3 regions of the Algimonas porphyrae genome follow, and region 1 is predicted to be linked to each of the others. Evidence: predicted binding sites of a transcription regulator. Region 1 holds the regulator's gene; each other region holds the start of a gene.

What was found. The regulator LexA, encoded in region 1, represses DNA repair genes until DNA is damaged. The targets are predictions, from matches to a motif close to ATGTTCCNCTTGTGTTCC.
Region 2: a site for LexA is predicted at 3,893-3,910, ahead of AB6B39_RS03880 (Y-family DNA polymerase). Genes of this name have one in related genera too.
Region 3: a site for LexA is predicted at 9,509-9,526, ahead of AB6B39_RS05630 (ImuA family protein). Genes of this name have one in related genera too.

What each region holds. Positions count from the first base shown of each region.
Region 1 is NZ_CP163424.1:2,066,246-2,076,976, forward strand. It holds gene AB6B39_RS10095 (CTP synthase) at 1-1,508, opposite strand, end outside; gene secG (preprotein translocase subunit SecG) at 1,718-2,056, opposite strand; gene AB6B39_RS10105 (hypothetical protein) at 2,144-2,626, opposite strand; gene AB6B39_RS10110 (thiazole synthase) at 2,688-3,470, opposite strand; gene thiS (sulfur carrier protein ThiS) at 3,471-3,755, opposite strand; gene AB6B39_RS10120 (type II 3-dehydroquinate dehydratase) at 3,742-4,182, shown strand; gene accB (acetyl-CoA carboxylase biotin carboxyl carrier protein) at 4,203-4,688, shown strand; gene accC (acetyl-CoA carboxylase biotin carboxylase subunit) at 4,702-6,051, shown strand; gene AB6B39_RS10135 (anthranilate synthase component II) at 6,051-6,635, shown strand; gene trpD (anthranilate phosphoribosyltransferase) at 6,632-7,645, shown strand; gene trpC (indole-3-glycerol phosphate synthase TrpC) at 7,642-8,421, shown strand; gene lexA (transcriptional repressor LexA) at 8,494-9,135, shown strand; gene AB6B39_RS10155 (ComEC/Rec2 family competence protein) at 9,149-10,731, opposite strand, start outside.
Region 2 is NZ_CP163424.1:768,354-779,084, reverse strand. It holds gene AB6B39_RS03895 (bifunctional transcriptional activator/DNA repair enzyme AdaA) at 1-905, opposite strand, end outside; gene AB6B39_RS03890 (ribonuclease D) at 991-1,617, shown strand; gene AB6B39_RS03885 (hypothetical protein) at 2,246-2,515, opposite strand; gene AB6B39_RS03880 (Y-family DNA polymerase) at 2,512-3,807, opposite strand; gene AB6B39_RS03875 (DUF1254 domain-containing protein) at 3,968-5,341, shown strand; gene lptC (LPS export ABC transporter periplasmic protein LptC) at 5,434-6,636, shown strand; gene AB6B39_RS03865 (LptA/OstA family protein) at 6,660-7,223, shown strand; gene lptB (LPS export ABC transporter ATP-binding protein) at 7,226-8,032, shown strand; gene gspM (type II secretion system protein GspM) at 8,093-8,554, opposite strand; gene gspL (type II secretion system protein GspL) at 8,551-9,603, opposite strand; gene gspK (type II secretion system minor pseudopilin GspK) at 9,600-10,658, opposite strand; gene gspJ (type II secretion system minor pseudopilin GspJ) at 10,651-10,731, opposite strand, start outside.
Region 3 is NZ_CP163424.1:1,146,474-1,157,204, forward strand. It holds gene addA (double-strand break repair helicase AddA) at 1-794, shown strand, start outside; gene trxA (thioredoxin) at 818-1,138, shown strand; gene AB6B39_RS05580 (hypothetical protein) at 1,239-1,574, shown strand; gene AB6B39_RS05585 (redoxin domain-containing protein) at 1,620-2,144, shown strand; gene AB6B39_RS05590 (hypothetical protein) at 2,148-2,468, opposite strand; gene AB6B39_RS05595 (hypothetical protein) at 2,681-3,502, opposite strand; gene AB6B39_RS05600 (bifunctional folylpolyglutamate synthase/dihydrofolate synthase) at 3,559-4,872, opposite strand; gene AB6B39_RS05605 (acetyl-CoA carboxylase carboxyltransferase subunit beta) at 4,869-5,780, opposite strand; gene AB6B39_RS05610 (DsbE family thiol:disulfide interchange protein) at 5,930-6,481, shown strand; tRNA gene AB6B39_RS05615 (tRNA-Arg) at 6,518-6,594, shown strand; gene AB6B39_RS05620 (hypothetical protein) at 7,192-8,154, shown strand; one part of gene AB6B39_RS05625 (IS3 family transposase) at 8,129-8,393, shown strand; one part of gene AB6B39_RS05625 (IS3 family transposase) at 8,393-9,303, shown strand; gene AB6B39_RS05630 (ImuA family protein) at 9,527-10,219, shown strand; gene AB6B39_RS05635 (hypothetical protein) at 10,161-10,731, shown strand, end outside.

The sequences.
Region 1 (10,731 bases):
ACGATTTCAGGCAGAACCCCGTCCGGAGACAGACCTGAGAAACGTAAGCCTGCTTCTTCCAGAACCGCACGATAGTCTATATTGACTTCGTAGCGGTGACGGTGACGCTCGCTGATCTGGTCGACCCCATAGGCCTCGGCCACAAGTGACCCCGTTTCAAGACGCGCCGGATAAGCGCCGAGACGCATGGTCCCGCCAAGATCGGTCGTATTGCTGCGTTCGAACCGTTCATTGCCGCGCGTCCATTCTGTCATCAGACCGACAATATTTTCCCCGTCATCGCCAAATTCCGACGAACTGGCCGTCTTGATGCCGGCAAGATTACGAGCCGCTTCGATCACGGCCATCTGCATGCCAAGACAGATGCCGAAATAGGGTATGTCTTTTTCACGGGCATACTGAATGGCCTTGATCTTGCCTTCAGTCCCACGTTCACCGAACCCGCCTGGAACCAGAATACCGTTCGCCCCTTTGAGCACGTCTTCAGGATTGCCGGCTTCGAAATCTTCGGCTTCGACCCAGCGAATGCGGACTTTTACGTTATTGGCTATGCCGCCATGTACCAGCGCTTCGGTGATCGATTTATAGGCATCGGGCAGAACCGTATATTTGCCGACGACGGCAATTTTTACGTCTCCGTCCGGGTTCGACAAGGTCTGGTGAATCTCCTGCCAGACAGCGAGATCGGCTTTGGGCGGGGTTTCGACACCGAAATGCGCCAGGACTTCCCGATCCAGCCCTTCCTTGTGGTATGCCAGCGGAACGGCATAGATCGACTCCGCATCAAGGCCCTGAATGACGGCCGATTCGCGGACGTTGCAGAAACGCGCAATCTTGCGTCGTTCCCCTTCCGGGATCGGACGTTCCGACCGACACAGAAGAATATCAGGCTGAATGCCGATCGAGCGAAGCTCTTTGACTGAGTGCTGGGTTGGCTTGGTCTTCATTTCGCCGGCAACGGCAATATAGGGCAGAAGAGTCACATGCAGGAAACAGCACTGTCCACGAGGCAATTCCTGACCCAGTTGGCGCAAGGCTTCGAAGAATGGCAAGCCCTCAATATCCCCTACCGTTCCGCCGACTTCGCATAGGACGAAATCGACATCGCCAGCATCCGACAGAACGAAGTTCTTAATTTCATTCGTCACATGCGGGATAACCTGAACTGTTGCGCCCAGATAGTCACCCCGACGCTCCTTGGCGATAATGTCGGAGTAAATCCGCCCCGTCGTGATGTTGTCGCCTTGCGTTGCTGAAACGCCGGTAAACCGTTCATAGTGGCCGAGATCGAGATCGGTTTCGGCACCATCATCCGTCACATAGACTTCGCCATGCTGATAGGGGCTCATCGTGCCCGGATCCACATTCAGATAGGGATCCAGCTTGCGCAGACGGACCTTGTAGCCGCGCGCTTGCAGCAAAGCGCCCAATGCCGCCGACGCCAGGCCCTTGCCCAGCGACGACACGACGCCGCCCGTAATAAAGATATAGCGCGGGGAAGAACCCATAATGTCCACGAACCTAGCTGAGCCCACGAAATGGATCCGTGGTCACATGAAGACTATCAATACGCAGGATGTATCCGCTGGGGCGTGGTCACATCCAACGGATGAATTCCATCGGGTGACTCCGGGGTCGACGTCAACCCACCAGTTCGTTTGTGCACAGTTAAGTGAAACGTAGGAATAGGATTCAGGCCGTCCCGCGAATGGAACGACTACTCGTCGGTTGCGGATTCGTCGGCTGCAGGTTCGCCAGTTTCAGTATCGATTGCGACAGCACCATCCACGTCGTTACCATCGAGCCGTGACGTATTGTTCGTCTCCAGCGCGAAAACCACAGACAGAAGCAGCGACAGGATCAGGAAGATCGTGCCGAGGATCGCAGTCATGCGCGCAACGGATGTGGTCGCTGCGCGGCCTGACATGAAACCCGATCCACCGCCGCCACCGCCGCCGCCAATCCCCAGCGCCCCGCCTTCGGAGCGCTGAATCAGGATCAGGCCGGTCATGATGACCGAGATGATAAGAAGGATGACGAGCAGAACGGTAGACATAGAGCTTTGCTTGAAGGTCGGTCGACGAAGGACGCGCCCATAGACCGGACGCGCGGCGACTTCCAGTCAGAATGTCTGTCGCAAAAACTAGAGATCGCAGCCCATCGGACCAGCCATGCCTTTCAGATAGGCCCGACGAACGAGACCCCGCTGATAGGCCATTCTGGCATCGCGTTCATTACTGGCCGCACCGGATACGGCCCGGACGACGCCGCGAAAGGGAATCAGAATGCTGCCGATGGCGCTGGATGATGCATTGAGAGCCAAGCGTTCGCGTCGTTCTGCTTCATCTTCGGGAACATCGAGGTCTTCACCCAGCAAGGCATTGAGTGCGACGACTTCTTCGGAGAGCGCAGAGCAGGTTTCCGGAGTCTCCGCATAAGGGTTTTCAAGTGAGAGCAAGGCCTCAGGAATATCGATATCATCCAGCCCGAGATCATTGACTGGCGTCACGACCGCCTGCTCGACGCTCATCGTGTCCTCACCCCGAAAGGTCGTATCATCAGCCGTGGAGGCGCAAGCGCTGATGACCAACGACGTCAGGATAATCGGCATGAATAAACGTGTCATGATAGCTCTACGCAAAGCGGTGTTGTTGGTTTCAGATTGGACATGATCAAATCTGAACGGATCAGATCAGACCGGCCAGAGGCGAGCTGGGGTCGGCATAGCGTTTCTTCGGCATCCGGCCTGCCAGATAGGCTTCACGACCCGCAATCACAGCATGTTTCATGGCGCGGGCCATGCGAATCGGATCTTTCGCTTCCGCGATAGCCGTGTTCATCAGGACGCCGTCACAGCCCAGTTCCATCGCAATCGTCGCGTCCGACGCCGTTCCGACACCGGCATCGACGATGACCGGGACGGATGATTGTTCGATAATCAACCGGATATTGACGGGGTTCTGTATGCCAAGCCCGGACCCAATCGGCGCGCCCAGCGGCATGATGGCCGCCGCGCCCATATCTTCAAGCTTTCGCGTAAAGACCGGGTCGTCCGAGCAATAGACCATGACGTCGAAACCATCTTCTTTGAGGAGCTTCATGGCTCGGAGCGTCTCCTCCATATCTGGATAAAGATGTTTCGGGTCGGACAGAACCTCCAGTTTTACCAGATCCCAGCCGCCCGCCTCGCGCGCCAGCCTGAGGGTTCGCACGGCGTCTTCTCCAGTAAAGCAACCCGCCGTATTGGGTAGATAGGTCGTGTCATCCGGATCGATAAAATCAGCCAGCATCGGCGCGGATGGGTCCGACAGATTAACGCGCCGGACCGCAACAGTCACAATCTCAGCGCCGGACGCGTCGAGCGCATCGGCATTCTGCTGATAATCCGCATATTTTCCGGTCCCGATGATCAGGCGAGACATGTAGTCCCGCCCCGCAATCGTCAGGACATCTTTTTTTACAGCAGACACTTAGCCGCCTCCGATAAAGTGAATGATCTCGAGAACGTCATGGTCTTCAAGCCTCACATTGGTGAAACTCGACTTAGGAACAACGCTAAGGTTGCGTTCGATCGCAATTTTCTTTTCCGGCAATCCGAGATGCGCGATCAGCCCTGCGATGGTGAGGCCATCGGGCAAATCGTCGTGATTTTCACCATTTATGATCAGATGCATCGTCTCTGTCGCTTGTTTGACCGGGGCGCGGGCGTTAACACGCACATTCACTTGCGCAAAGACGGCGATGCCAAAAGTCATTCACATCATCAACGGCCCCAATCTCAATCTGCTCGGCACGAGAGAGCCGGAGGTCTATGGCTCGCAGACGCTTGAAGATATCGAAGCGATGGTCAGGGCCTCTGCGGGTGATGCTACCATCGTGTTTCATCAATCCAACGTCGAGGGCGAACTGGTCGTTTTCATACAGGAGGCTGGTAGGTCCGCCGACGCCATCATCCTCAATCCCGCTGCGTACACCCATAGCTCGGTCGCAATCTATGACGCCCTCAAGGCCGTCCCCATACCTGCAGTTGAAGTTCACCTTTCGCAACCCGCTGCGCGGGAGAGTTTTCGCCGTAGATCGCTTGTTTCCGAGGCCGTAACCGGCACGATTAGTGGTTTTGGTGCAAACTCTTATCTTTTAGGGCTGCAAGCGGCGCTCAAACTCGCTAAAGGGGGCGGATAATTTCGGCACGGAGACCCATCATGGCCGCCTCGAAAGGCAATAACGATCTGGAACTGATCAAGGAACTCGCCAAAGTTCTGGATCAGACCGACTTGACCGAAATCGAAATGAAGAAGGGCGACCTGAAGATCCGGGTCTCCAAGAACGGCTCCCCTAGCGCTGCACCGCAAATGATCGCGGCCAGTGCGCCAGCCCCAGTTGCCGCCGCTGCGCCTGCTCAGGCGCCGTCCGCACCTGCGCCCATGCCGGCGGTCGAGAGCAAGGATGGCCATCCCGACGCCGTGACCTCCCCGATGGTTGGCACATGCTATCTGCGCCCCTCACCAGACGCTGACGCGTTCGCAGAAATCGGCGCGCAAGTTAAAGAGGGTGATACGATCATGCTGGTCGAGGCGATGAAGACCTTCAATCCGATCACGGCCCCGAAATCCGGAAAACTCTCTGCCGTCTATGTCGAGGATGTTTCCCCCGTCGAATTCGGCGATTCCCTGTTTCTGATCGAATAGGTCCAAGGCCGTCATGATCAGCAAGGTTCTCATTGCCAATCGCGGTGAAATCGCGCTCCGGATCCACCGGGCCTGTAAGGAAATGGGTCTGTCCTCCGTAGCAATCCATTCGACAGCGGATAAGGATGCGATGCATGTTCGTCTTGCAGACGAATCCGTCTGTGTCGGTCCACCTTCCAGCACCAATAGCTATCTCAACATTCCAGCCATCATCGCGGCCTGCGAGATTACGGGCGCGGATGCCGTCCATCCGGGCTACGGCTTTCTGTCAGAGAATGCCCGTTTCGCGGAAATCGTCGAAGCGCACGGCCTGACCTTTATCGGCCCCACACCCGAACATATCCGCGTGATGGGCGACAAGATTACGGCCAAGGCAACGGTGGCTGCGGCGGGCATCCCCGTCGTGCCTGGCAGTGACGGCGAAGTGGAGGATTTCAACGCCGCAAAATCGATCGCTAAGGACATCGGCTTCCCCGTTCTGATCAAGGCCGCAGCCGGCGGCGGCGGGCGGGGCATGCGCCTTGCGAAAACCGAAGCCGATCTCGACGAAGCCTTGCGTTCAGCACAAACGGAGGCTGAAGCCGCGTTCGGCAATGGAGCGGTCTATCTGGAACGCTATCTGACCGGTCCACGTCACATCGAAATACAGGTTCTGGCCGATACGCATGGCAATGTCGTCCATCTTGGCGAACGTGATTGCTCGCTACAGCGACGCAATCAGAAAGTTCTGGAAGAAGCACCCTCTCCCGCTCTGACGCCTGAGGAGCGGGCGGAGATCGGAGAGATCACGGCCAAGGCAATCAAGGCGATCGGCTATCGCGGTGCAGGCACAGTCGAATATCTCTACGAGAATGGCGAATTCTTCTTCATCGAGATGAACACGCGCCTTCAGGTCGAGCACCCCGTCACGGAAGAAATCACTGGGATCGACCTTGTTCGCGAACAGATCCGCGTCGCATCCGGTTTGCCACTGAATTACCGGCAGGAGGACATCAAGTTCAAAGGACACTCGATCGAGTGCCGTATCAATGCCGAACATCCGTTCACCTTCGCCCCCTCGCCCGGAAAAGTCGTCGATTTCCACGCGCCCGGCGGAATGAATACACGTTTGGATTCAGGACTTTACACCGGCTACTCTGTCCCGCCACATTATGACAGTCTGGTCGGCAAGTTGATTGTCTGGGGTCACACACGCGACGGGGCCATCCTGCGGTTGCGGCGGGCACTGGGCGAGATGGTCGTGTCCGGCATAACGACCAACAAAGCCTTGCATGAGGCCCTCATCGAAGATCCGGAATTCCAGTCGGGCGATTATAACATTCACTGGCTGGAAGCGTGGCTGAAAGACCGTACCGACAGCTGATGCTGCTGGTTATCGACAATTACGACAGCTTTACCTTCAATCTCGTCCATTACGCGCAGGAGCTGGGCGCGACGACCGAGGTCGTACGCAACGACGAACTGACGGTCGACCAGGCCCTGGACGCCGGCGCTGCGGCGATCCTGCTGTCGCCGGGTCCTTGCACACCAGACGATGCCGGCATCTGTCTGGATCTGATCCGTAGGGCTCCCGACACGCTTCCTCTGCTTGGCATCTGTCTTGGTATGCAGGCCATGGGGCAGGCCTTTGGCGGCCACGTCGTACGGGCCAAGGAGATCATGCACGGCAAGACATCCCCCGTCTTTCACAATGGAATCGGCCTGTTTGACGGTCTCGACAGTCCGTTCGAAGCCACCCGTTATCATAGCCTTGCCGTCGAACGGAAAAGCCTGCCCGGAGAGCTGCGTGTGAATGGCTGGACGGATGACGGGGAAATTATGGGGCTTCATCACGCGACCCGGCCTATTCACGGACTACAATTCCACCCTGAGAGCATTGCATCAGAGAATGGTCATGCGTTGATTGCCAATTTCCTGCGTATTGCTGGTTTACACCAAGCCGTATGAGTTTCGACACCGACATCCTCAAAGGACTGAGCCGGAATGTGCGACCGAGCGAAGACCAGCTGCGAGACGCACTGACCTCCATCTTGGCTGGTGACGCGCAATCCGAACAAATTGCTGCATTGCTGCTGGGTCTCGAAATGATCGGGCTCGGCGCGCGCGAAGTCCGGATTGGAACGGAGGTCATGCGCGCCAATATGAAACCCGTGGAGATCGATGCGGACATCATCGACATTGTCGGCACCGGCGGAACGGGGCTGCATACCTTATCCATCTCTACCGCGACGGCCATTGTCTGCGCAGCGGCCGGCGCAAAAGTCGCCAAACATGGCAATCGCGCGGCCTCCTCACTGACAGGAACGGCTGACACACTGTCGGAACTGGGTGTCAATCTGGATGTCACACCTCATCGCACGGCTGATATCATTCAGTCTGTCGGCCTCGGTTTCCTCTTCGCGCCGAACCATCACCCGGCCATGCGTCACGTCGGCCCTGCCCGGAAAGCGCTTGGAATCAGAACCTTGTTCAACATGCTCGGCCCGATGAGCAACCCGGCGGGCGCGCAGCGAATGCTGCTCGGCGTCTGCGATGATAGGTGGCGACGTCCAATGGCTGAAGCCCTGCGGGATCTGGGCGCTGAACATCTCTGGGTCGTCCATGGCAGCGACGGACTCGACGAAATCACAACAACCGGCCCCACCTATGTCACGGAAGTGAAAGACGGACGCATCGCTGATTTCACGATTTCGCCTCAGAGCTACGGTTTAGAGCTAGCAACGCTGGGCAGCTTGCGTGGCGGACATCCTTCTGAAAACGCGGCGTCACTGACCGACCTTCTGGATGGCAACGCCAGCGATTACCGCGACATCGTTATCTTGAACGCTGGGGCAGCCCTGATGATTGCCGGTTTGGCGGGCGATGTCGTCAGCGGCATGGATATGGCCCGCTCAGCGATCGACAGCTTTCACGCACGCCGCATTCTGGCTGAGCTTGTGGTGGAAACGAACCGATGAGCGATGTTCCCGACATTCTGGCACGCATCGCAGCTTACAAGATCGACGAAGTGAGAGCGCTTGATCTGGACGCCATCGACCGGGCCATCGACTTGGCACCACGACCCAGAGGGTTCAAGACAGCCTTGCAAGCTGCAGCTGCTCCGGCTTTGATCTGTGAAGTCAAAAAAGCCTCGCCCAGCAAAGGGGTGATCCGGGATGATTTCGATCCTGTTTCAATTGCAGGCGCATATGAACGGGGCGGCGCGACATGCCTCTCGGTTCTGACGGACGCTCCGGGATTTCAGGGTAGCGCCGATATTTTCAGGCAGGTCCGGAACATATCTGACCTCCCTCTTTTGCGTAAGGATTTCATGATCGGAACCGAACAGGTCCGGGAATCGCGTGCGATGGGTGCGGACGCCATTCTCGTCATTCTTGCGATGACGGATGACAGGACCTCGGCTTCAATCATGGCAGAAGCCGAAGCACTCGGCATGGATGCGTTGGTCGAGACCCATGATGCGGCTGAAATGGAACGGGCCGTTGCGCTCGGGGCGACGCTTATCGGGGTCAACAACCGCGATTTACGTACATTCGAAACAAGTCTTTCAACTTTTGGCCGGGTTGCCGGGCATGCGCCCGACACAGCCCTCTTGGTCGCGGAGAGCGGTATTTTCACGGAATATGACATCGACCAGCTCACATCCGCAGGCGCGCAAGCCTTCCTGATTGGAGAAAGTCTGATGCGGCAAACCGATGTCGAATTGGCGACCCGTCGATTAAGAGGCGCATAAACCTTTCCTTGACAGAATCGGAACAAGTGTAGAACAGAGTGCAATGTTGCCTGTTTGTTCAAGGACTCCGTCATGCTGACCCAGAAACAGAAAGATCTTCTGCTCCTCATCGATACCCGTATTCGCGCGGTCGGTGTGCCACCTTCCTATGATGAAATGAAAGATGCACTCGGTCTGGCGTCGAAATCGGGAATACACAGGCTGATTACGGCTCTGGAGGAACGCGGCTTCGTGCGGCGTCTCCCCAACAAAGCTCGTGCACTGGAAGTGATCAAACTGCCGCAAGGGCTGCAAAAGGATGAGCCGCTTGCGCCCGTTGCTGCCAATGATAGCTACGAAATTCCGTTTGTCGGAAAGATTGCGGCAGGCTTACCGATTGCAGCAATCGAGGACTCCCATAATCTCATGAGCGTGCCGCCCTCAATGCTAGGTAATGGCGACCATTACGCGCTTGAGATCGAAGGCGAATCCATGACCGGCGCAGGCATCATGGACGGCGATGTCGTCGTCGTTCGCAAAACCAATACGGCCCGGAATAACGAAATCGTAGTCGCATTGGTCGATCAGGACGAAGCGACTTTGAAGCGGATCTATAAACGCGACGGTGTAGTCGAACTGATTGCGGAAAATCCGGATTATCCGACGCGCAGCTATGGACCTGACCGTGTCGAGGTTCAGGGTGTCCTTGTTGGCCTCGTCCGCAATTACAACTAAACCGTCTGCTAACTCAGCGTCTACGCCCCTTTCCCCACGGTCTGTTCCGACGGTTGGGATGGATGATCGGCACAAGGGTGAGCGTCTCCTTCATGATCAGATGAACGCCGCCGGTTCGTGACAAGACGCGCTGATCAATCAGCATAGCTTGGCATCCGCGCCTCGCCACCGGACCCGCGTCTCGATCGACCAGCACTACCAGATCACTGTCTCGACAGGCGTCAGGCACTTCTGAAGGGGCCTCGACGATCGTGACGACGTGATCCTTGTGCGTGAAACGACAAGCCAACGCATCGCAATTGGCAAAGTCATCATGGTAGTTACGCCAGGACAGTTCGGGTTCACCCGAAGCTCGTGCGAACTGCTCCCGTCCATAACGGTCAGCCCGGGCCGAGCTTGTCACCGCGAGCGTTTCGTCGATCAGGCTGACGCGCCCGCTTTTGCTGATACGCATATCGGCGCGCGGAGCCATGACCCAAAGACAGAGCGAAATGGCCATGACGCCACACCCGATGATTACGGCCCGCCGCGTTGCAAAACAGGCGAGCGCAAACCCCAGCCCGTAGGTTGCAATGGTCAGAGGCGCGCTGGCCTTCACAGTACCGACAGCGCCGGGAAGCCCGCTGACCCAGTCAGACACGCGCAGCATCATCTCGATCAACATTCCCATCAGCCAGAGCGGCAACCCGTCAAGCCCGAGCGGCATCAGGATGAGCGATATGATGCCGAGTGCCATGACGAGCGGAAACACGCTCATCGCCGCCATATTGGCAAGTAGGCCATAATTGGCGAACCGGCCGAAATGCAGGAGTGCGAAACCGCCTGTCGCGAAGCCCGCAATCAGGCTGGTACCAAACAGAGATCCATAAAACCGTTTGATCCTATCCCGAAAGGATTCGCTGCGATGGTGTGGCCGCCACCGGTCCCAAGCTCTGAAGATAACAACCATGGCAGCCACAGCGGCAAATGACATCTGAAAACCGACGCTGGTCAACGCTTCTGGTCGCAGTAGCAATGTCAGAAAGGCGGCCACAGCGACGGAACGGATACTGATCGCACGTCGATCGAGCAGGATCGCCGTAAATGCCACACTGACCATGATATAGGCACGTTGCGTTGCAACCGATGCGCCTGACAGTCCCAGATAAAGCGTAGACGCGATGATCGCGATGAAAGCGGCAATCTTCCGGACATCCCGCCCGCGAGAAAAGGGCTCGATCGCGGCCAGAGCCAGCGAGATGGTGACGAAAACACCGAACGCGACCAGACCCATATGAAGCCCGGATATGGCTAGAATATGCGCCAATCCGGACGCGCGAAGACTATCCGTCTGGTCGTCCGGAATATGATGGCGAATCCCCGTCAACAGAGCAACCTGAACTCCGGCGGTTCGATCCGGCGCGCGCGTCATGACGTGATTGGCGATCGTGTGGCGCGTGGCGTGAATGAGCCGTTGCAGTCGGGCCCTGACTGACATGTCCTCCGTGAGCCTCTGCGGGTCGGATATCGCAAAGCCTGATCCAGCCAGGCCGTCGAAAAAAGCCCGTCTCGCCGGGTCGTAGCCATTTGGCACGGCGGGTCCTGGCAGGGGACCCA
Region 2 (10,731 bases), 1.3 Mb from region 1:
GCCCGGACCGCCTTGTCATTACCGATGCGCGCTGCCAGATCGGCATAGCTCCACGTTTCACCGTATGGAATGGTCTGTAAGGCGGCCCAGACGCCGGATTGGAAATCCGTTCCGGCGGTTTCGATGGGAACGGAAAATTCCGTGCGCCGACCCGCGAAATAGTCCGCCATTTGCTGCGCGACCCTGTCCGTCATATCCGTGCGCCCCGGCACGATCGGTCGACCGTGAATGCGGCGCAGCCGTTCGAACTGACGCGGCAGTTTCACCCGGTCCGTAAATTCGATGAGGTAGAGCGCTCGCGCATCCGTGACGACGATCATACGCCCTCCGCCCCGCTCTGGCGGCGTGTCGAGCCAGTCGACGAACAGCGGATCCGCCTGCCCTTTCGTCGGTGCCGATCCAAAGGTTTTCGCAAAGGCCGCCCGGAAGCCGGACGCGCTCTCGAACCCGGCATCCAGCTGCGCCTCGATTACGCTCTCGCCCCGGGCGATCGCCTGTGCTGCGCGCCCCAGGCGGCGCAACCGGGCATAGTCCGCCACACTCATTCCCAGCCGGCCCTTGAACTGACGGCGCGCCGTGCTGGGATCGATCCCGGCCTGACGCAAGGCCGCCTCCGTCACGCCGCCCTCTTCCTGGGCTTCGACCAGTTCGATGATCCGCCGCATCAGCATTGCCTCATCCCCCATGGGATGACAGCGTTTGCAAGCGCGATAACCAGCGCGGAGCGCCGCATCCGGACGGGCGAAAAATTCGCAATTCTCGAACTTCGGCGCGCGCGCCGGACATCCTGGGCGGCAGAAAATGCCGGTCGTCTTCACCCCAATCATCGCGTCGGCCAGCGGGGCCGGCAGCGGCGTCCGCGACAGGAAGGCATCATAGAGCTGGCGGTCGGTCAGAGCTTGCATGATCGCAGTCCTAGCATGTGCGAAATCTGCATGCCGCCGAAAATCGGGCATTGTTGTCAGACGCCCGAGCCTTTAGGCCGCGTGGATGACGACCTATCTGCACAAACACGACCTGCCCGACGATATCGATTTTGGCCGCGCCGTCGCCATCGACACGGAAACGCAAGGCCTGTCCCTTATTCGTGACAAGCTCTGCCTCGTTCAACTCTCGGCAGGCGATGGAAATGCCCATATCGTTCAGATGGACCGCGACGCCTATGACGCGCCCAATCTGATCGCGCTGCTGCAGAATGAAGACATCACCAAGATCTTTCATTTCGGTCGCTTCGACGTCGCCATCATGCAGCGTGATCTGGGCGTCGACACGCACAATATCTTCTGCACCAAGATCGCCTCGGGCCTGGTTCGCACCTATACGGACCGGCATGGTCTGAAGGATCTGACGCGCGAATTGCTGGGAGTCGATCTGTCCAAGCAGCAGCAGAGCAGCGACTGGGCTGCTGACGAGCTGACACAGGCGCAACTCGATTATGCGGCGTCCGACGTGCTCTATCTGCACCAGCTGCGGACAATCCTGACGGCCCGGCTGGTGCGCGAAGGTCGATTGGATGTCGCGCAGAGCTGCTTCGATTTCCTCAACACACGCTGCCGCCTCGACCTGATGGGCTGGGACGAAATCGATATTTTCAGCCATCGCATGCGCCGCGACTAGGCCGCTCCCGTCCATCACTGCTGACTCACGCGCCCACGTCCCACCGGGCATCTGGGCCGCGGCCATTATCCGTATCTCTCGCGTGAACGACACGAGCGCGGACCTTCCCCGCTGATGGGGAGTAGGAAACAAAACCATTTACAGCAGACAAGGTCCGCACGCCTGACAGACACACCCGGACCCGAAGCGCCGTGATTCCGCGGGCCTGCAATAGGCTCACCACGGACGGGGATAGACGGGTGCGGGACTTTCGGCCCCGGCCCACCGGCCCGCTCTTGACTGAAGGGCGCATGGAAGCAGGGGTGTAAAGCCTGCCATTATCCCACTCGTATCTCGCTTCAGCCTCATCATCGATCGCTTTGCCGGATGGAGCGGTGCGCGCCGTATGAACTCGCGCACGACCCAGCCTGCCAAACCCCCGCTCATACCAAGAGCCATACACTCTCTCGTGTCCGAAGCGGGTGAGGCTAAGAAAGCACGAAAAATGGCAGGCTGGGACCGGATTGGTGCAATTTGAGACAAGGCGTTGAAACAACGCCCGTCTTTGACGCTACAAGCGGGGATTGGTTTGTCCCATCCTGTCCGCTCAGGCCGACCCTCGTCTCACACTGTCCAACCATCGCAGCGGTTACGCAATCCCGGCCTGGAAGGCGTGGGTCTCCTCATTGCTGCAGAGCAGAAGCTCCATGGTGGCGTCGCAGCCCCCCGCCTGGCCTTTGAGCGCGGAGCGGCGACACCGGGCGCGGCGTTCCAGTTCGTCGAGATAGAGTTGGCCATAGCGCGCAATGATCGGATCGCCCGGATGGATCTTGGTCACGTGGCCGCAGCCATTGCAGATCATTTCGATCCGTTCGGGCGGACCGAGATCGGACAGTTGCAGGCGCGTCTTCCAGCTCATCGCGCATCCTCCCAGAAGTCTTCGGCCTCCGGCACGCGGGTAAAGGCGATCTTGCCGCCCGCGTTTCCGCCGGGTGGCGGCGTCCACGGACCCAGCGTCAGGAGGGACTTGTTGGCCGCCAGATTGACCTGATCGATGATCCGAGTCACCTGCTCCCACCGTTCCCGGTCCGGGTCTTGCGCAACCAGCAGGTCCAGCTGCCGCCCCTCATCCGATTCGAGCCCGGAAAAGCTGACCATGATATGGGCGATATTGACGAAGGGCAGTTTAGCTGTGCGTTGCGCCAGCCGCTGCCAGATCCCGTCCAGCGCCTTGAGGCAGGTCCGGTCGTCATGGGCGCCGTGCAGGTCGATCGTGTCGGCCCAGCGCATCGGATCCCGATCACCCGGTCGGCGCCGGATCTTCAGGCTGACATAGAGGCTGTTGGCCCGGAAGCGTTCCCGGCGCAGGCGCCGCGCCGCCTTGGTCAGCAGCATACGCGCGCAGCCATAAGGTTCGTCCAGACCGCGCCATGCCGCCGGCAGGACACGGCCATGGCCGATCATGGACCGCTGGGTTTTCGATGTGATGACTTCGTAACCCTGCATGGCCTGCCAGAAGCGTTCCCCGGCCACATTGCCCCAGATCCGGCGCAATTGTTTCGGCGAGGTCGCCAGCAGATCATTCATGTCGTGAATGCCTGCGATCTCCAGGCGGGTCAGCATGCCGGAGCCGATCCCGGGCAGGCCACCAAGCGGAATATGCGTCATCGCACCGGGCAGGTCCTCGGGCCGCCAGACAGTCGCGCCATCAGGCTTGTCCTCCTTGCAGGCGATCTTGGCGATATGAGCATTCGGACCAAAACCGATCGAGGCCGTCACGCTCGCCCCGATCCCTTCGGCCAGAGCCGTCTTGATCCGCGCCGCCGTACCGAGCGGATCGCGAATATGATCCGGCCCGAGACGGCAGGACAGTTCGTCGATGGACATGACCTTGTGGATCGGCAGGACCTGCTTGATCGCGGCCTGCGCATTGTGATGCATCTTGCGATAAAACCACGGGTCCTGCGCCACGAAGATCATATCCGGGCAGATTTCCAGCGCATCGCGCTGGCTCAGCACGCTACGCATGCCGGCCTTCTTCGCTTCGCGCGACGCCGCAATGACGCCGCCCGCCCCCATTCCGTCTGCATCGGAGCTAGGCGTAATACCGACGGGTCGCCCGCGCAGTTCCGGGCGGCGCTGCTGTTCGCAGCTCGCAAAGAAGCTGTCGAAATCCAGATAGAGATGTTCAATCGTTTCGGGCTTGCGCACGGAGTGTCGTCCTTGATCGTCCTGCCTTGACCATCGCCGGGCCCAATTCCGGTGATGCGGCCTGCGCTGATGCGCGACGTGTCTTAGAACATAAAGTGAACAGAATAAAAGCGGATTCTGACTCCGCATGTTGATAAGATGACTTGATGAGGGGACGCCGATGCAGGGATTGAACAACCAGATACGCGGATGGGTCGTGTTTGTCTGTGCGCTATGCATGACGGCCTGTGCTGGCGGGACGGACCGCGACCGGTTTCGCGCAGCCGCCCTCTATGCCTACGGTCCCTATCAATATGCGCTGAATATGGACCGGGTCATGCAACGCAATAGGGCCGCCGGGGTCGGGCTGAACGAGATGGCTTATCTGCGCGATCTGGCCGATCATCGCTCCCGCAGCGTGACCGCTCCCAACGCAGACACGATCTATGGGTCCGCCGTACTCGACCTGTCGGGCGGGCCGGTCAAACTGATCGTGCCGGAGGCGGGCGAGCGCTATGTGTCGGTCATGCTGATGGATATTTTCTCCGACGTGATCGCCACGGTCGGTACGGGCCGGAAGGCTGATGGGGACGCTGAGAAGACCACTGACATGACGGGTCGGTACTGGATCGTCGGACCGGACTGGACGGGCGATACGCCGCCCGGCATCACGCCGATCCGCGCGCCCGGCGCGGATGCCTGGCTGCTGGCCCGCGTTTTCGTCGCCGGGCCGGGCGATCTGGAAGATGCCCGCGCGGTTCAGTCCCGTATTGGGGTCAAACCGGTCGACCCTGCGCCCTTGTCCCCCTTCCCCGTGACACCCGATCCGGACGCCAGCGCGCGGAACGCGCTCGACCTCGTCAACACCCTGCTGGGACGATCCCCCGATCATGTGCATACGCAGCGGGCCGCCGCCTTCTCCGACATTGGCCTGCGCCCGGGCCAAAGGGATGTGTGGGACACGCTCGGCCCGGCGACGCAGCTGAAATGGCGCGCGGCCTTCGACCGCATGCCGGACGCGCTGGAGGCAGCGCTGCTGGCCCGCTCGGAGGCCAGCGGATGGCGTCCGGCACCAGACAATCTGAGCCGCTACGACACGGATGACGCGACGCGGGCCGCCGTCAGCCTGATCGGTTTCGGCGCAATGCAGGTGGAGGATGCGTCCTATTTTTCGTCGAACACGGACGCGCAGGGCCGCCGCCTGAGCGGGATGAATGATTATGTCATGACCCTGCAACCCGACGCGATTCCCGTCGATGGCTTCTGGTCGCTCAGCGTCTATGCGGTCGAGGCCGATGGGCGGCGCTTCTTCATCGACAATCCGATCAACCGTCATGCGGTGAACAGCGCCACGCCGGGCCTTGTTCTGGATGATGACGGACAGCTGCCCTTGCAGCTCAGCCCGGATCGGCCTGCCAGTGACGCCAACTGGCTGCCGACACCGGACGGAGATTTCGCGCTGATCTTCCGGACCTATCTCCCGCAGGCCCCGATCCTGTCCGGCGACTGGACGCCGCCGGATCTGATCCGCAGTCCGGCCAGTGCCACCCCTTGACGCGCCATGTCGATTTTCACCCTTACAAACCCCTCATTGACGCATAGTGCCACTACCCAAGGCGGGCCGACTTCCCTATAGGCGGGCGCGACATGGTCGATTTGTCTTTACAATCCCCTCTGCCCGCGCGGTCACATGCGGCGAGCGATGCGCTGGGCCTGTGGGAGCCCAAGCGGACGCTGACGCTGGAGGCCGCCCGCAAGCACACGCAACGCATCGCCTTTTTGCGTCAGGCTCTGATCGCCGCCTCGATCGCGCTGATGGGGCTGTTGGCCTTCTATTTTGCGACGCAGAGTTCGGACGTCGTGATTGCCGATGACCCGGACACGTCGGTTCGCATGATCAATCCGCGCTATAGTGGTCGCACGGGCGACGGACTGCCATTCTACCTGACATCGGAATCGGCCACGCGTCAGCTCGAAAACCGCAACGAAGTCGCGCTGAACCTGCCCGTCTTGGAATTCATCCGGGCCGAAGGCTCGGAAAGCTCCTTCGTGGAAGCCGATACCGGCACCTATGACGATGTGAACAAGATCCTCAATCTGCGGACCAATCCGGACCGGACCGATGGAGAACCACAAAATGTCGTACTGGAAACCGATGACGGTTATCGCTGCCTGACGACGCATGCGCGGATTTTTGCCCGCGAAAAGCGGATTGTCGGCGACGAACCGATCCGCTGCACCGGGAATTTCGGCACTGTGACCGGACAGACTTACGAAATTGTCGACAATTACCGCACCTTCATCTTCAAGGACGGCATGACGGGCGTCATCAATCGCAACACGTCGGCCACCGAACTGATGCGCGGCACACAAGCCAGCGAGACTGCGACCTCCGGGCGCCTGTTCGGCTTTGACGGGGACGGCCCGATCGATGTGACGGCACGACAAGCCACCTATTATGGCGGCACGACCGATCTTGGGGGCGACGTCGTCGTCATTCAGGAAGGTTCGACCATCTATTCGGACGAAATGACGATCCTGCGCGATGCCGCCGAACCGAATTCCGTCGGCTCGGTCCGGCTCGGCGCGATCCGCGAAATTACCGGAACCGGAAATTTCCGCTATGTCACCGAGGATAATGATGTGCGCGGGGATGTCGGCGTGTATGAGCGCGATATTACACAGGTCACGGTCACGGGGAATGTGACCGTTGTCCAGCCCGGTGGCAATGCAGTCTCGACCGACCGCCTGGTCTATGACACAGTCACCGAAACCATTCGCTTTTCCGGCCAGTGCCAGGGCCGGGGGTGCCAGAGCGGCGACCGGGTCGCTCTGACCATCGAACAATAGTCGTTTACGAAACAGGACCTGACATGCGTTTCATTTCAGCCCCTCTGGCAGTCTTCCCGGCCATTGTCCTTCTCGCCCTGTTCCTGGCCAGTTCGGCCCAGGCCCAGTTTGCAGGCGCGTCGGGCGGCAATATTCAGCTCTATGCCGACGATGCCGTATCCGTGAAGGGTGTCACCACCCTGACCGGGCAGGTTGATGCCCGACAGGACGATGTCCGGATCCTGGCCGATGAAATGGTGATCTATTCCAAAGCAGCCGCCAATGGCGCGACGGGCCCGGCTGTCGGCACAGTGGCGGGTGACATTGAGCGCATCGTTGCGACCGGTAATTTCTACTATATCACGCCCGAGCAGGAAGTGCGCGGCAATCGCGGCATCTACACCGCCGCGACCGATACGTTCGAAGTGACGGGTGACGTCATTCTGGTTCAGGACGACAGTGTGGTTCGCGGAACCAAGCTGATCTATGATCTGGCGACCGAGCGGGCCCGTGTCATTTCCGATTGCCAAGGCCGCAAATGCGGATCGGACGGTCGGGTCGCGATCCTGATCAAGAACACACAAGCCGTCACGGATGCAGGCTCCTGATCATGGCGGATTCGCTTGACAGCCCGACCGTGGACGCACCCCTGTCGCAGGGCGGCTCTGCGCCTGCTTCGACCGTCATAACCCCGCCTGCGACCGGGCTGGCGGCCAATAATATCGGCAAAGCCTATCGCGGACGCGTCGTCGTCAAGGACATCACTCTGACCGTGCAGCGCGGCGAAGTCGTCGCCCTGATGGGGCCGAACGGTGCCGGCAAGACGACCAGTTTCTATATGATCATGGGACTGATCGAGGCGGATCGCGGATCGATCTCGCTGGATGGTCAGGACATCACCAAGCTGCCCATGTATCAGCGCGCGCGCCTCGGCGTCGGCTATCTGCCGCAGGAACAGAGCATTTTCCGGGGCCTGTCGGTCGAGGAAAACATCAAGGCCGTCGTGCAACTGACGGAAAAGGACCGCAGCAAATGGGACGACAATGTCGATGCCCTGCTGGACGAGCTGAATATCGGTCATATCCGAAAATCGCCCGCTCTGGCCCTGTCCGGCGGGGAACGTCGACGCGTCGAGATCGCGCGGGCGCTGGCTTCTCGCCCGTCCTTCATTCTGCTGGACGAGCCGTTTACCGGCATCGACCCGATCGCGATTGCCGATATTTCCGAGCTTGTACTTTATCTGAAACAGCGCGGCATCGGCATTCTGATTACGGATCACCGCGTGCGCGAAACGCTCGACATTGTCGATCGCGCCTCGATCCTGTTTCAGGGCGAAGCCCTGTTCGAAGGAACCCCGGAAGAGATCCGGGCCAATAAGGATGTCCGGCGCGTCTATCTGGGCGAAAAATACGCCTGACGCGACACTGCCCGACGAGGCTTGGCTGGGCGTGCCCGGCACGACCTACACCCGAAATCGCTATCTCACCGTGAATTGCGCGCTGAGACGCCCATTGGCGTCCGCGCTGATGACGGCGCGGTCCAGCGTCGCTGCGTAATCGCCCAGCAAATCGTCGAACAGGCCGAACAGATTGTCCGTCTGGGCATCGTCGATCCAGACCGCGAACGCCCCGTCATCGGCGGGCTGGACGCGCGTCAGCTTGATGCTGCGCGATTGCGCCGTGCTGATCAGGACCGTCCGGTCGAAGGGAATTTGCGCGCCGGGCGTCGCAGGACCCTGTGACGGCGTGACCCGACTGACCAGGGCCAGCTCCTGCTTGGCCCGGTCCAGCGCGATTTGCGCGTCAGCGCGGGCGGACTGAATTGGCAGAACAAGCAGGAAAATCAGGACGAACAGGCCGACCAGTCCGGCCAGAACGCTCAGCAGTAGCCGTTCACGAGGCTCACGCCCGTCCCACCAGTTTCGGATCGAGGCGATCATGACGCTTCACCCAGCGCCAGAGAGGCATCGCCGATGAAACGCCCTCCCTGTTCGCGGACACCGCCCGTCACGAAAACTGCACCGGATTCGGCGACTGTGCGTTCGAGCGCCCCTGCCGCTTCGAAACCCGGATAGATGAGTCGCAAACGCAGGCTGTTTTCGCGCGCTTCGAAGGACAGGCGTTCGACCATGATATCAGGGTGGCGCGACAGGGCGGCGAAAAGACTGTCCGACAGGGCCAGGAAGTTCGCCGCATCCGCCTCTGCCGTGGTCGAGAGGCGCGCCAGTCGTGACAGATTATCCGGGGCGGGCTGTCCCGTCCGTTGCGTATAGAGGGCCTTCGCCTGATCGCGCAGCGCGTCCGCCTGCTGCAGCTTGGCACGGCTATCGGCCCAGGATAATCCGAGGCCCAATACGCAGCAGAGCAGCGCGACGGCGGCAATCCGCGCCCAAGGTCCGGCCTGAATGTTCGCGCGGCGGCGATAGGCGCCACTGCGCAGATCGACATAGCCATCACCATCCAAGCGGTCGAAAATAGCGCGTGCGATGGTGTCGTCATCCAGCTGCGTGACGGACCCGTCCACCCAGGCGCGGTCGACACTCATACCCTGCGGCCCCGGCGTGACGACCCGGTCCAGCAGACCGATATCCTCACCAGCCAGACCGGCCAGCGCGTCGAAATCCGCCAACATCCTGTTCGGGTCGAGCGCCTGCAGTACGCTGTCCATATCGGACCGGGCGACCATCAGGGTGAGGGCCGGGTCCCCGGGCCCGACGACGATATGCAACGCGTCCGGATCGGTCGCCAGTTGATCTTCATGGGCGAACCGGGCGACATTGATGCGCTCAGCGCCTTTGATCCGCTCCGGCACATCCGTCAGAAAGGCACGAACAGACTGGCCCGGCATAATGACGGCATAAGGCGGCCCGAGCAGCGGGGTCAGCGTCACGACATCACCGCGTGTGGTGACGATCCCGTCACGACTGCGACGGGCCAGAAGCGCATCGCCCCCGGCATGGTCCGGCAGGATGATGAAACTGTCGATCACCGTTCTGCATCCTCTTCGTTCAAGCCCGCCTGATTATCCAGACGCGCTAGGGCCAGTGACGGAAATTCGTCCCATCCGTCACTGCGATATGTGAGCGTCGGACGCCCCGTGTCCACCCCTTCATAGGCCAGAAACTGCGCCGTCTCGACACCCGAATAGCGGATCAACGTCTCTGCCGTGATGCGTTGCGGGGCAAAGACGATACTGGCCAGCTGCGTGCCCGCCGTGTCGAAGCCTTCCAGTATCGGGCTGGCCAGCAAGGCTTCCGACGAGCCATAGCCGCTGGATGGCCGCCCTTCGATCAGGGATGTCGCCAGCTGGAACGCCTCCGGATCGGATCCCAGCAGGGCCGCCAGCACCGGAGCCTGCCAGAGCTGTGCGCCGTCAATGTTGAACACGGTCGGCGCGCCGACCGTTCCGATGCAGAGATAGGGCAGAAGCTGCTGGAACAAAGCCTCATCCATCCCGTCAATAGACCGCAATTCCGTAACGGATTGCAGGGCCGTATTGGCTGTGCGGTGGGGACCACCCTGCGTGTCGGAGCGCGAAAGATAGACCCCATCTTCCGCCCCCAAAGATCGCGTCTGCGAATCCGCATCGACCCAGTCCATGATTGAGGCCGCAATACGCTCGGCGCGCGACCCATCCACACCCAGAGCGGTCATGAGCGCGGCGAAGATCAACTGCTCCGTATCCTGAGCTTCGCCATTTGTGTCAGTGAGCGCGCTGAGGCGCATACATTGCGTTCCGTCGGCAATGCGCAGCTCGATATTGCCATTGTCGAACGGCAGAAGGGCTGGCTCGGCTGTCGCCAGCGCGGCGTTCAACTGGGAACCCTCGACCGAGCGGAACTGATCCAGCTGCAACTGGACGAAATCACGAGCGCCCTGCGCGTAGAGATCGGTCTGGGCTTGCGCCTCTAGGGAGGTCGCGCGAGTGATGGCCGTGCGCACCGTTGCCAGCAGACCCAACGCCACCGCGCTCATCAGGGCCAGCACGAGTAATGTGCTGAGCAGGACGGTACCGTCCTCGCGATTGGATGCGTCCCTAGACATCGGAAATTTCGAACAGATGACGGGTCGTGGTCCCGTCCGTGTGTGTGAAGGTGACAAAAACGGCGACCGCCTC
Region 3 (10,731 bases), 920 kb from region 1:
ACGACTGGGTCGCCCGCACATTGCGCGCGCTGGACGGAACCGCCCCCTTTGCAACGCCGTTCGACATCTCGGAGCCGGGAGGTCTGCGCTACGGATCGCGACCGGACAGAGCGGATGCGCGCGTGGACGGACCGACAGTCCAGGCAACATCGTTACCGGACTGGATCCACCGCGCCGCCAGCCCCGAAATTGCGCAGACCGCGAGCGCGTCGCCCAGTACGCTACTGACTCGTACAGAACCCGTCGGGTCATCGCCGGGCGGCGAGCGTTTCATTCGTGGTATTTTGATCCATCGCCTGCTGGAAATCCTGCCGGACCATGCGCCTGCGCAGCGTACGGCGCTCGCGGAGAAAATGCTGGCCGATCACCTTGCGCTGTCGCAGGCAGACCGCACGATTATCCAGTCGGAAGTCTTTGCCGTTCTGGATGATCCGGCCTTCGCCCCGGTGTTCGCGCCGGGGTCTCGCGCCGAAGTCAGTCTGTCAGGACGCGTCCGGTCCATTCGGGGCGGATCGGTGGCGCTGAACGCGCAGGTCGACCGGCTGAACGTAACGGACGATACGGTCTATCTGGTCGATTATAAGTCCAACCGGACCCGGCCGGAGACGGATGCGGACATTGATATCGTCTATCTGGCGCAGATGGCGGCCTACCGCGAACTGGCGCAGGCGATCTGGCCAGACCATACCATACGCTGCGGTCTGCTGTGGACGCATGGTCCGCGACTGACATGGCTTCACGATAATGCGATGGACGCCGCCTTGACGGCGGTTAACACCCTGCCTACCTCCTGACAAAAGCAGCCGAGGAAACTTTCATGAGCACGATCGCCGTTACCGATGACACGTTCCAGTCCGAAGTCCTGAAATCCGACACACCCGTATTGGTCGATTTCTGGGCCGAATGGTGTGCGCCCTGCAAGGCGATGGGCCCGGCGCTGGAGGCTGTGTCGGAAGATATGGCCGGCAAGGTGAAAATCGCCAAGGTCAATATCGATGACGCGCCGGATACGCCCATGCGCTATCATATTCGCAATGTGCCGACGATGATGATCTTCAAGGACGGCGAAGTCGTGTCCACTAAGATGGGCGCCATGACCAAGTCCAAACTCGCCGAATGGCTGTCTGAACACGCCTGATTCAACGCCGCTTTGCCATTTGGGCGAGGCGAAACTGCGGGCTAATGCGGAACGCTATAGGAATTTATCCGTTGGATTTCTCGAACAGGAGAATCCAACCATGCCAGACCTAGACCCGCAGATTACAACTCTTCCCGTCGACACACAGATCGACGGCGACGCCTATATGCCCGGACTGTCCAATCCCGTCACGGCGGATGAGATCACGGACATTTACACCAACCCGCAAACCAGCGTTCAGCAGCGCCGCGATGCGCTGACAACGCTGCGTCAGGAAATGGTTGGACGCGACAGTGCCGATCTGCGGCAGGACACGAAAGCCCTGATCGCGGCCATCGACGAGGGCCTGTCATATCTGTCCGAGCAGGGTGATGGTTTTGCCGCGCCCGACGTTCTGCGGCAGGCGGATACAGCCGTTGACCCGGACAATCTGTAACTCTCCGACCTCACCACAGCCATTCACATTCAGGACTGAGATTTTATGACTAATCTGATGACACCCAAATCAAGAGTGCCGAGTTTCGATATCCCTCTGCTGGGTGGCGGGAATTTCAATATGGCCGAGGCGAGCCCCGAGAACTTTCAGATCATCGTGGCCTATCGCGGCCTTCACTGTCCCAAATGCAAAGCCCAGTTACAGGCGATCGAACCCATAGTCGCCGATATTCGCGCCGATGGGCACGATGTCGTTGCCGTCTCAATGGATAGCGAAGAGCGCGCGCAGAAAGCGCGTGATGACTGGGGTCTGAATGAACTGCCGATTGCGCACAGCCTCGAGCTGATGGATGCCAAGTCGCTCGGATTGTTCATTTCCGACGCGATTTCGGACTCCGAGCCCCACATCTTCTCTGAACCTGGCATTTTTGTCGTGCGCCCCGATGGGACGCTCTATGCTGAGATCGTACAGAATACGCCCTTTGGTCGCCCCGATATGGGCGATCTTGTCAAAGGCCTGAATTACGCCGTGAAAAACGACTATCCTGAGCGCGGCACGTCTGTGGCCTGACACCTATGGTTCGACCGGATCAGCCTCGTCTTCCCAACCCTCGGGTGCCAAATAAACGCTGACGGGATTGGGCGAGAGGTTCTTGTTTGCGCCCGTGGCCAGATCGACGACGCCGCCAACCCCGTAGGTCAGCACTGCCCCCGCCACGACACGTCCGCCAACGGGTATGCGATTGAGGAAATTCGCCCGGCCCGCCACCACGTGACTCCCCGGAGCGATACCGGCGACCACCGTCCCGTGCGGGATCGAGGTTGCCGACGTCGCAACGGCTGATGTGACCTTGAAGGAAATCGGATCATGTCCGTCGAGCGAAACGGTGATCACAGGGTCACTTTTCCGCGGAAGACTGACGGAGCAGGGGGTTGGCTGGCAGCCAACCATACCGTCGAGAGCATTGGGCGCGGAAGAGGCGATATCGCTTCTGACAGTCGCGCCCGGAGGCTCGGAAACGACCATGAGCCCTTCATTTGCGCCGCGCGTAACTGTCGCGCACCCTGTCAGGATGCATCCACCTGTGATGAGTAAAATGAGCCGCATCACGGCTGATCCGCCTGCGCATCCATGCGCTTTTTCTGTTCTTTGGCAAAAGCGATCAGCGCGTCGTCTCGCTCTTTGAGGGCTGCGCGATACGCAGCTCTGGTGGACATGAAAGTTTTTTCCGTTTCGCGACACTGATTGCGAATGTCTGCGCTTCTTGACCGGATGGAGCAGGCTGTCTTCATGACGGCCAAAGCCTCAAGCCATTTGTCATATTCCGCCACAAGGGGGTCCAGAACGGGCGCGTCTTTCTGGTCGGTCAGCCCCAGAACGACCGGGTTGGGGAAGAGATTGCCATTGGCCCCCGTCCCTGCATCGATGAGCATGCTCCCGGCTGCGACGGCTAGACCGACTCCTGTGCCAGCGGTCGCCCCGGACGCTGTGCTCACTCCCTGAGCCTGCCCAAGGCCGAAAGTCAAAGCGTTCGCGATACCAGCCGTTAGCTGGGTCAAGGTTGCATAGATAACCCCGGAATAGGCGCCGACCCCCATCGCCGTCGGCAGTGTTTTGGACAGCGAGACGCCAACGCTACCGCGAAGACGTGAGGGGCCGACCATATATTCGGCGGTTTCGTAATCAGGATGGGTAACGGTCACCTTTGCGATCTGTCGCCTGGGAATGGGAAAGGCGCAGGGAGTCGCGCGACAGAACTGCGTTTTTATGTCTGCGCTATCGGGCCGCTGTGTGCCTGTAATATAGGTTAGGGTGACACTGGCACCCTGCGGAACAGTATCGATGCGGGCATGGTCGATCACGCCGCGATCGATCGTCGAACAGGCCGCGACAAGGATCGCGGCCCCGCAAAGAAACAATCTCCTCATGACATAATGTCCTAATGGCGAAACAATGCGCGCCAACACACATGATGCGACAATGTCTAACCGTTCGCTGTAAGAACCTGCCCAGCCAGGTAGAGAGAACCGCAGATCAGGATACGCGGCGGGATGACGGGTTGGTCGGCAGACTGCCGCGACAGCGCTTCGCCCATATTGATGGCTTTCTGCATCGCGTCGGTCAGATTATGGCCGATCGTAGTCGCCATGCCGCGTGACTGGGCCAGTTCGCTCAGGACATCGGGTGACAGGCTGGCATGATCATCGATTTCGACGGCCACGAGCCCGGCAGCCAGTCCCTGAAAGAAGTCCAGAAATTCGCCTGCATTCTTATTAGCCAGAATGCCCATGATCAGAATAAGCGGCCGTGCCGATTGGCCTTCCAGCGACGCCATATGCGTCGAGAGAGCGCGGGCGGCATGCGGATTGTGTCCGCCATCCAGCCATACATCCGCGCCAGATTCATGCGCCATATCGATCAGCGGCCCAGCGCCCATACGCTGCATACGGGCAGGCCAGACGGCCTGTCTTAACCCGTCTGCGACGGCGTCCCTCGCCAGTCCCAGTGTGCGCGCCACGGCGATCGCCAGACCCGCATTCATGACCTGATGTCCGCCGGCCAGCGCTGGTGGCGGCAAGTCCATCAACTCCGTCTCAGTTTCGAAGACGAGCCGTCCATTCTCCGGATAGGCGCGGAAGTCTTGCCCCCAAGCGATGAGAGGCGCGCCGACGCGTTTGGCGGCAACGTTCAGAACCGCCATGACCTGTTCGCGCTGCGGGGCCGAGAGAACGGGTCTGCCGGGTTTCATGATGCCGGCTTTTTCCCGCGCGATCCCGGCAATGTCACGGCCCAGAAATTCTGCGTGATCATAATCGATCGGGGTGATGGCGCAGACTGCAGGCGTAAAGACGTTGGTCGCGTCGAACCGTCCGCCCAGTCCCACTTCGATGATGGCATAGTCAGCCGGGGTTTCCGCGAAGGCAAGGAAGGCGGCGGCGGTCGTCGCTTCGAAAAAAGATAGCGGCGCGCCGTCATTGGCGTCCCGGACACGGTGCAGCACGTCAATCAGAGACGCATCGTCGATCTCCTGACCCGCCAGCACGATCCGTTCATTGAACCGCACGAGATGGGGGGAAGTGTAGACATGAACACGCGCGCCAGACGCTTCCAGCATGGCGCGCAGGAAGGCGACCGTCGAACCCTTGCCGTTGGTGCCGGCGATATGAACGCTGGTCGGCAACTTGTCCTGCGGGCGGTCCAGACGCTCCAGCACGGTTTCGATACGGGACAGGCCCAGATCGATCTTGCGGGGATGAAGGCGCCGAAACTCGTCCAGGGCCCGGTCGAGCGGGCTCACGCCGTCTCTGTGTGTGACACCACGTCGGGGCTGTTTTCGATCGGCGCATGGCTGGTCTGCATCAGCACGGCCAGAATTTGCGCCAGTACGGCCCGCAGTTCCGAACGTGGCACGACCTTGTCGACCATGCCCTTTTCTTCGAGATATTCGGCGCGCTGGAATCCGGCGGGCAGTTTCTCCCGGATCGTCTCTTCGATCACGCGCGGTCCGGCAAAGCCGATCATGGCACCCGGTTCGGCCAGATGGACATCACCGAGCATGGCATAGCTGGCCGTTACGCCGCCGGTTGTTGGGTCGCACAGAACCACAATGTAAGGCATGCCGGCCTCGCGCAGGCGCTGCACGGCGATCGTCGTGCGCGGCATCTGCATCAGCGACAGGGCTCCTTCCTGCATGCGCGCACCGCCCGCAGCCGTAAACGCGATCAGCGGCAGACGCTTTTCCAGCGCAATGTCGGCTGCGGCGATGAAGCCTTCCCCCGCCGCCATGCCGAGCGATCCGCCCATGAAAGCGAAATTCTGGACCAGCGCGACAGCTTCGACTCCGTGAATCTTGCCGACGCCGATACTCATAGCGTCGTCCGACCCGGTCTTGGCGCGGCTTTTCTTCAGCCGATCGGTATATTTCTGATCGTCCTTGAACTTCAACGGATCCATCACGACGGAGGGCGTCGGATAGGTCTCATATTTTTCGTCGTCGAACGTATAGCCGAAACGCAGTTCCGGTCCGATCCGCATGTGATGTCCGGCCGGTGTGACATGCAACAAGCCGGGCAGATCGGCCGTGAAGATCATCTCACCGCTCTTGGGACATTTCATCCAGAGATTATCCGGCGTGTCGCGCTTGGTGAAGATGGATTTGACGCCGGGCGGCGTAAGCTTGGTGAGCCAGTTCATGTCGCGCTTCATAAAGCACGGAGCGCGCGCGGCAAGTCTTGCGGTTCATTCGACGGGCAGGAGAGAGCCTTGCAACTGCGTATGGCAGCGCCCGGGCAGCTCTGGGGTATCGCGTGGGTAAAGATGGTTGCAGCCCGCAGAAAATCGCCTAATTCGATCGCGTGTCACAGCTACGCAAATCCCGATTACTCAAGGGTCTGGTCCCATTAGGCCTCTTCATTGGTCTGGCAGTCTTTTTTGCCATCGGCTTGACGCGCGACCCGTCGGAATTGCCATCTGAGCTGATTGACCGTCCCTTGCCGGAGTTCCAGGCGCAGACATTGAGCGGTGAGCCGATTTCGCGTGACGATCTTCTGGGGGAGGTGGCGCTTATCAACGTGTTCGGATCTTGGTGTGTGGCCTGTCTGGCCGAGCATCCGCTATTCATGGAATTATCGCAGGATCCCGACTTCAATATGATCGGGCTGAACTGGCGCGATACGCGCGAAAAGGCACGAGACTGGCTCGAACGTCATGGCGACCCCTATGACCGGATCGTATTTCTGGAGGATTCCCGCCTGATTATCGATCTGGGCGTGACGGGCGCGCCGGAGACCTTCGTCATCGATACGCAGGGCCGCATCCGCTACAAACATACGGGCATTGTCACTGAAGACGATTGGACGGACATCTTTGTTCCGCTTCTCTCACGTCTACGTGCCGAAACCCCCTAGCCGGGCCGCACCCGCCCCGTTATAGCGCGCAAACTGGCACCTGTAGCTCAGCTGGATAGAGCGCTGCCCTCCGAAGGCAGAGGTCACAGGTTCGAATCCTGTCAGGTGCGCCAGTCATTTCTTCAAAGCACTGATAACATTATTGTTGTCTCGAGTCTTTGGTTTCGCGCTTGGCGCGGCCTGTCCTTAACCTGCCAAATGTTCGAATTGTGGACTTATCACACCTTGCGCTACTTGGGCTGCTTTTCCGCATTTTTGCTTTCCTGTCTCCCTGCACTGTTAATTTGCTATCTCGGTTTAATGCGGGGCGTCCTCAGAGGGCCGTGATTGTCCACCTCATCAGTTAAAACCTATAGTTTATAAAATTTCCATAGAAAGAAACTCGCGAACTGTCGGTGGTGTTGCGCGACGAATCCCGCGAGCATTAACGCCGTGCTAATGGCAACGCCGGGGATAACATGAATCTCATCGCGTCTCGTGAGTCGGTCTGCAGTTCGATAAGCCCGTCCAAGCTTCGCTCCGCCTGGTTTAGAAGATTTTCAGCTAGTCTTTTCGCTACGCTGTCCATGTCCCATGGCGTCGCGTCAGCCCAATTATCGCTTCCCGGCATTTCGCCTGCGTACACGCCGAGTTCAACAGCCTCGTCCTCTTTTGGTTCCCAGCAAGCAGCTGATTTCGATGTTGAACCCAACATCGAATGGCAGAAACATGTGTCAGATGATCATGAGCTTGGCGTGCTCGGCCATGATCTGATGGGGGACATGCTGGATTTCAACAGCGGCTCGGTCACTTTCGAGCATACGGATGTGGACATTCCAGGCAATAACGCGTTGTCAGTGTCGATCAAGCGACGGCTGACGCGCGGTATTCTCTATGACCAAGGCCAGAGTGCGAGTTTCGGTGACTGGGAAATCATGGCACCGCGCATTGTCGCGACGACTGCGCCGGGAACAAATTTCAGGATCCTCAATCGCTGTTCGGGAACTAATCCGTTTCAACCTATACAGCTGAACTACAATTTGGGTCCGGGACAGACCGATGCCAATACAGGTCTTCCCTACACATCCAAAACGTACCAGCCGCATGAATATACGCAAGGCATGGAAATCCAGACGCCGGAATATGGCGTTGAAAAGGTTTTGCGATCCGGGCTGACAGGAAACTTCGGTCCCTACACATCCAGCGACAAATTTGTCACGCGTAGCAACTTCAAGATTTCCTGCCTGTCCAACATTTCGGGCGGCGGCGAAGGGTTTCTGGCGAAATCGCCGGATGGGTTCACCTATCGGTTCGATCGCTTCTACGAGCGGCGGACACAGGACGATATCCTGTCCAATTATTACGAGCCGGATCAGGCACGATATCGCTCCATCATAGCGGCGACCGAAGTGACCGACGTGCACGGCAACTGGGTGAGATATGTCTATGATAGCCATAATCGCCTGAGCCGTATCCATAGCAATGATGGGCGGGAGATCACGCTGGCCTATCCCGGCATCGACGAGCCGATAAGTTCAGTCACGGCCAATGGCCGGACATGGACCTACCAGTACACGACACGCCAGCAGCGGTATGGCCTGCCCCCCAAAAAGTGGTTCATTTTGAGAGTTAGAGTTTTTGGCTATTTTGCGCTTGAAGGAGCACGATATGGCGAGGAAACGCTACACACCTGAACAGATCATCGCAAAGCTGCGTGAGGCCGATGTCCGGCTCGCGGCAGGCGAGGAGACCAAGGCGATCTGTCGATCGCTCGGCATTGCGGAGCAGACCTACTATCGATGGCGACGCGAGTATGGGGGTCTGAAGGTCGATCAGGCGCGTCGATTAAAAGCATTGGAGAAGGAGAACATGCGGCTGAGGAAGGCGGTCTCAGATCTCACACTCGATGCGATGATTCTCAAGGAGGCTGTTGAGGGAAAGTATTAAGCCCTTCACGTCGTCGGCTGGCCGTGGATCATGTGCAGGCAGCGCTCAAAGTCTCTGAGCGCCGGGCCTGTAAGGTTCTTGGCCAGCACCGCTCCACTCAAAGAAAGCTGCCTCGCCCAAGAGAGGATGAGGCAGCGCTCACCGCGGACATTATCCGCTTGGCAGAGCAGTATGGCCGGTATGGCTATCGCCGGATCACGGCGCTGCTGCGCCGTGAAGGCTGGACGGTGAATACGAAGCGGGTGGCACGCATCTGGCGACGTGAAGGGCTTAAAGTTCCACAGAAACAGCCTAAGCGTGGGCGTTTATGGTTTAACGATGGCTCCTGTATCCGGCTCAGGCCTCAGTACAAGGACCATGTCTGGTCGTACGACTTCGTCGCGGATCGGACCCACGATGGCACAGCCTTCCGGATGCTAACCGTAATCGACGAGCACACGCGAGAATGCCTCGCGATCCACGTTCAGCGCAGTCTGAAGCACGACGACGTTCTGGCTGTGCTGACTGATCTGTTCACTCAGAGGGGTCCACCGGGACACATCCGATCCGACAATGGCAGTGAGTTCACGGCTCAGGCTGTCAGAGACTGGTTGGGCCGTATAGGCGTGAAGACACTCTACATTGAACCCGGGTCACCCTGGGAAAACGGATATAATGAAAGCTTCAATGGGAAGCTGAGAGATGAACTCCTGAACGGAGAAATCTTCTACAGCCTGAAGGAGGCACAGATCCTGATCGAACGCTGGCGGCAGCACTACAACACCGTCAGACCACACAGCTCGCTGGGCTATCAACCACCGGCGCCGAAAACAGTCTTGCCTCGCCCTGTTGGGCTCCCCTACACTGCGTTCCGGTCCGCCCAACAGGGCGACCATAACCGCCAAGCTCTAACTTAGCGGGTGGATCACCTACAGGGGTCAGCTCACCATATATAGTTCTCTGAGGGCCGACTTCCGCGACTTAATGACGAGTTTATCCCCGAGGTTGCGATCGAAATCTCACCTCCGAAGCTAAAGTCCTCTGTGTTTCGGTTTACGACCAAAACTACTCACACCTTTATAGGACTTTATTCCTTATTCTGTTGACTAGATCACCTCAATGAGAACAAAGCACGAACTTATGTCAACCCTGCAGGACATAAGATCACAGATTGGCCTCGTTTCCGGACAGGACTTCCCGGCCAATGAAGACAGCATCCGGCTGGATTCCGCCGCGCCGATCGCCGCTGCCCGTGTCCATGAAGTGACGGGGTCTCTTCGCACATCCTTGGCCCTCGCCGTCATTGCAAAGTCAACGGGACGGATCTTCTGGGTCGCGATCGGGGGCCGGTCTCGGTCCCTCCGCGCCCGGGGCCTTCGCCCCTATGGCGACCCGGCGCACCTCATTCTCGTCGAGACCGCCAATCGCGACGAGACCCTCTGGGCGGCCGAACAAGCTTTGCGCTGCCGCGGGGCGGGTGCGGTCATCATCGACATCGACAAGGGACCGGACCTGTCCGAGAGCCGACGCCTGCAGATCGCCGCACAAGTCGGCGGCGGGATCGGCCTCGTTCTTATCCGACGCCACGCTCAGTCCTCGGCCTGCCAGACCCGATGGCATTGCGAGAGTGAAGAGGGGTCCGAGTACGACTGGGTGTGGAGCCTGACCCGCAACAAGCGCGGACGCCCGCGCGCCTGGTCCGTGCGGGGCGACCCGCCCGAACATCTCGTCCATCCGCCCGATCTTTGCCCTTCTCTGGAAAACCCACCCATCCATGCGCCCATCCGTTTCACGACGCACCCTCGCTCTCTGGTTTCCGGAGCTGCCGCTTGATCGGTGGCGGCGGCGCGAGGATCCACGTGTCTGGGGACCGTTTGCCGTGACGCGCAAGACCGGCAATGTGGAGCGGGTTGTCTGCGCCAATGATCTTGCACGCAAAGCCCGAGTGCAACCGGGCGCCACGGTCGCGGACGCTTATGTCGTCTGTCCTGACCTGCTGACAGAGCCGCAGGACGACATGCGTGAGTCTCGGCTTCTAGGCGCGCTCCATATCTGGGCGGATCGTTACTCGCCGCGTATCGCGCTCGATCCGCCTGACGGACTTCTCCTTGACGTCACTGGCTGCGCGCATTTGTTCGAAGGCGAGCAGCAGATGGCCGAACTTATTCTGAGGGAGACGGAAGACCTGACAGTCGTGACCCGGATTGGTATCGCCAACACGCTCCGGGCGGCGCGGGGGTTCGCGCGGCATGGTACGTCAACGATCACCATAACGGATCCCGACCGTGAGCATGCCCAGGTTGATGGCTTGCCCGTTGCCGCCTTGGATCTGAAGACATCTATCG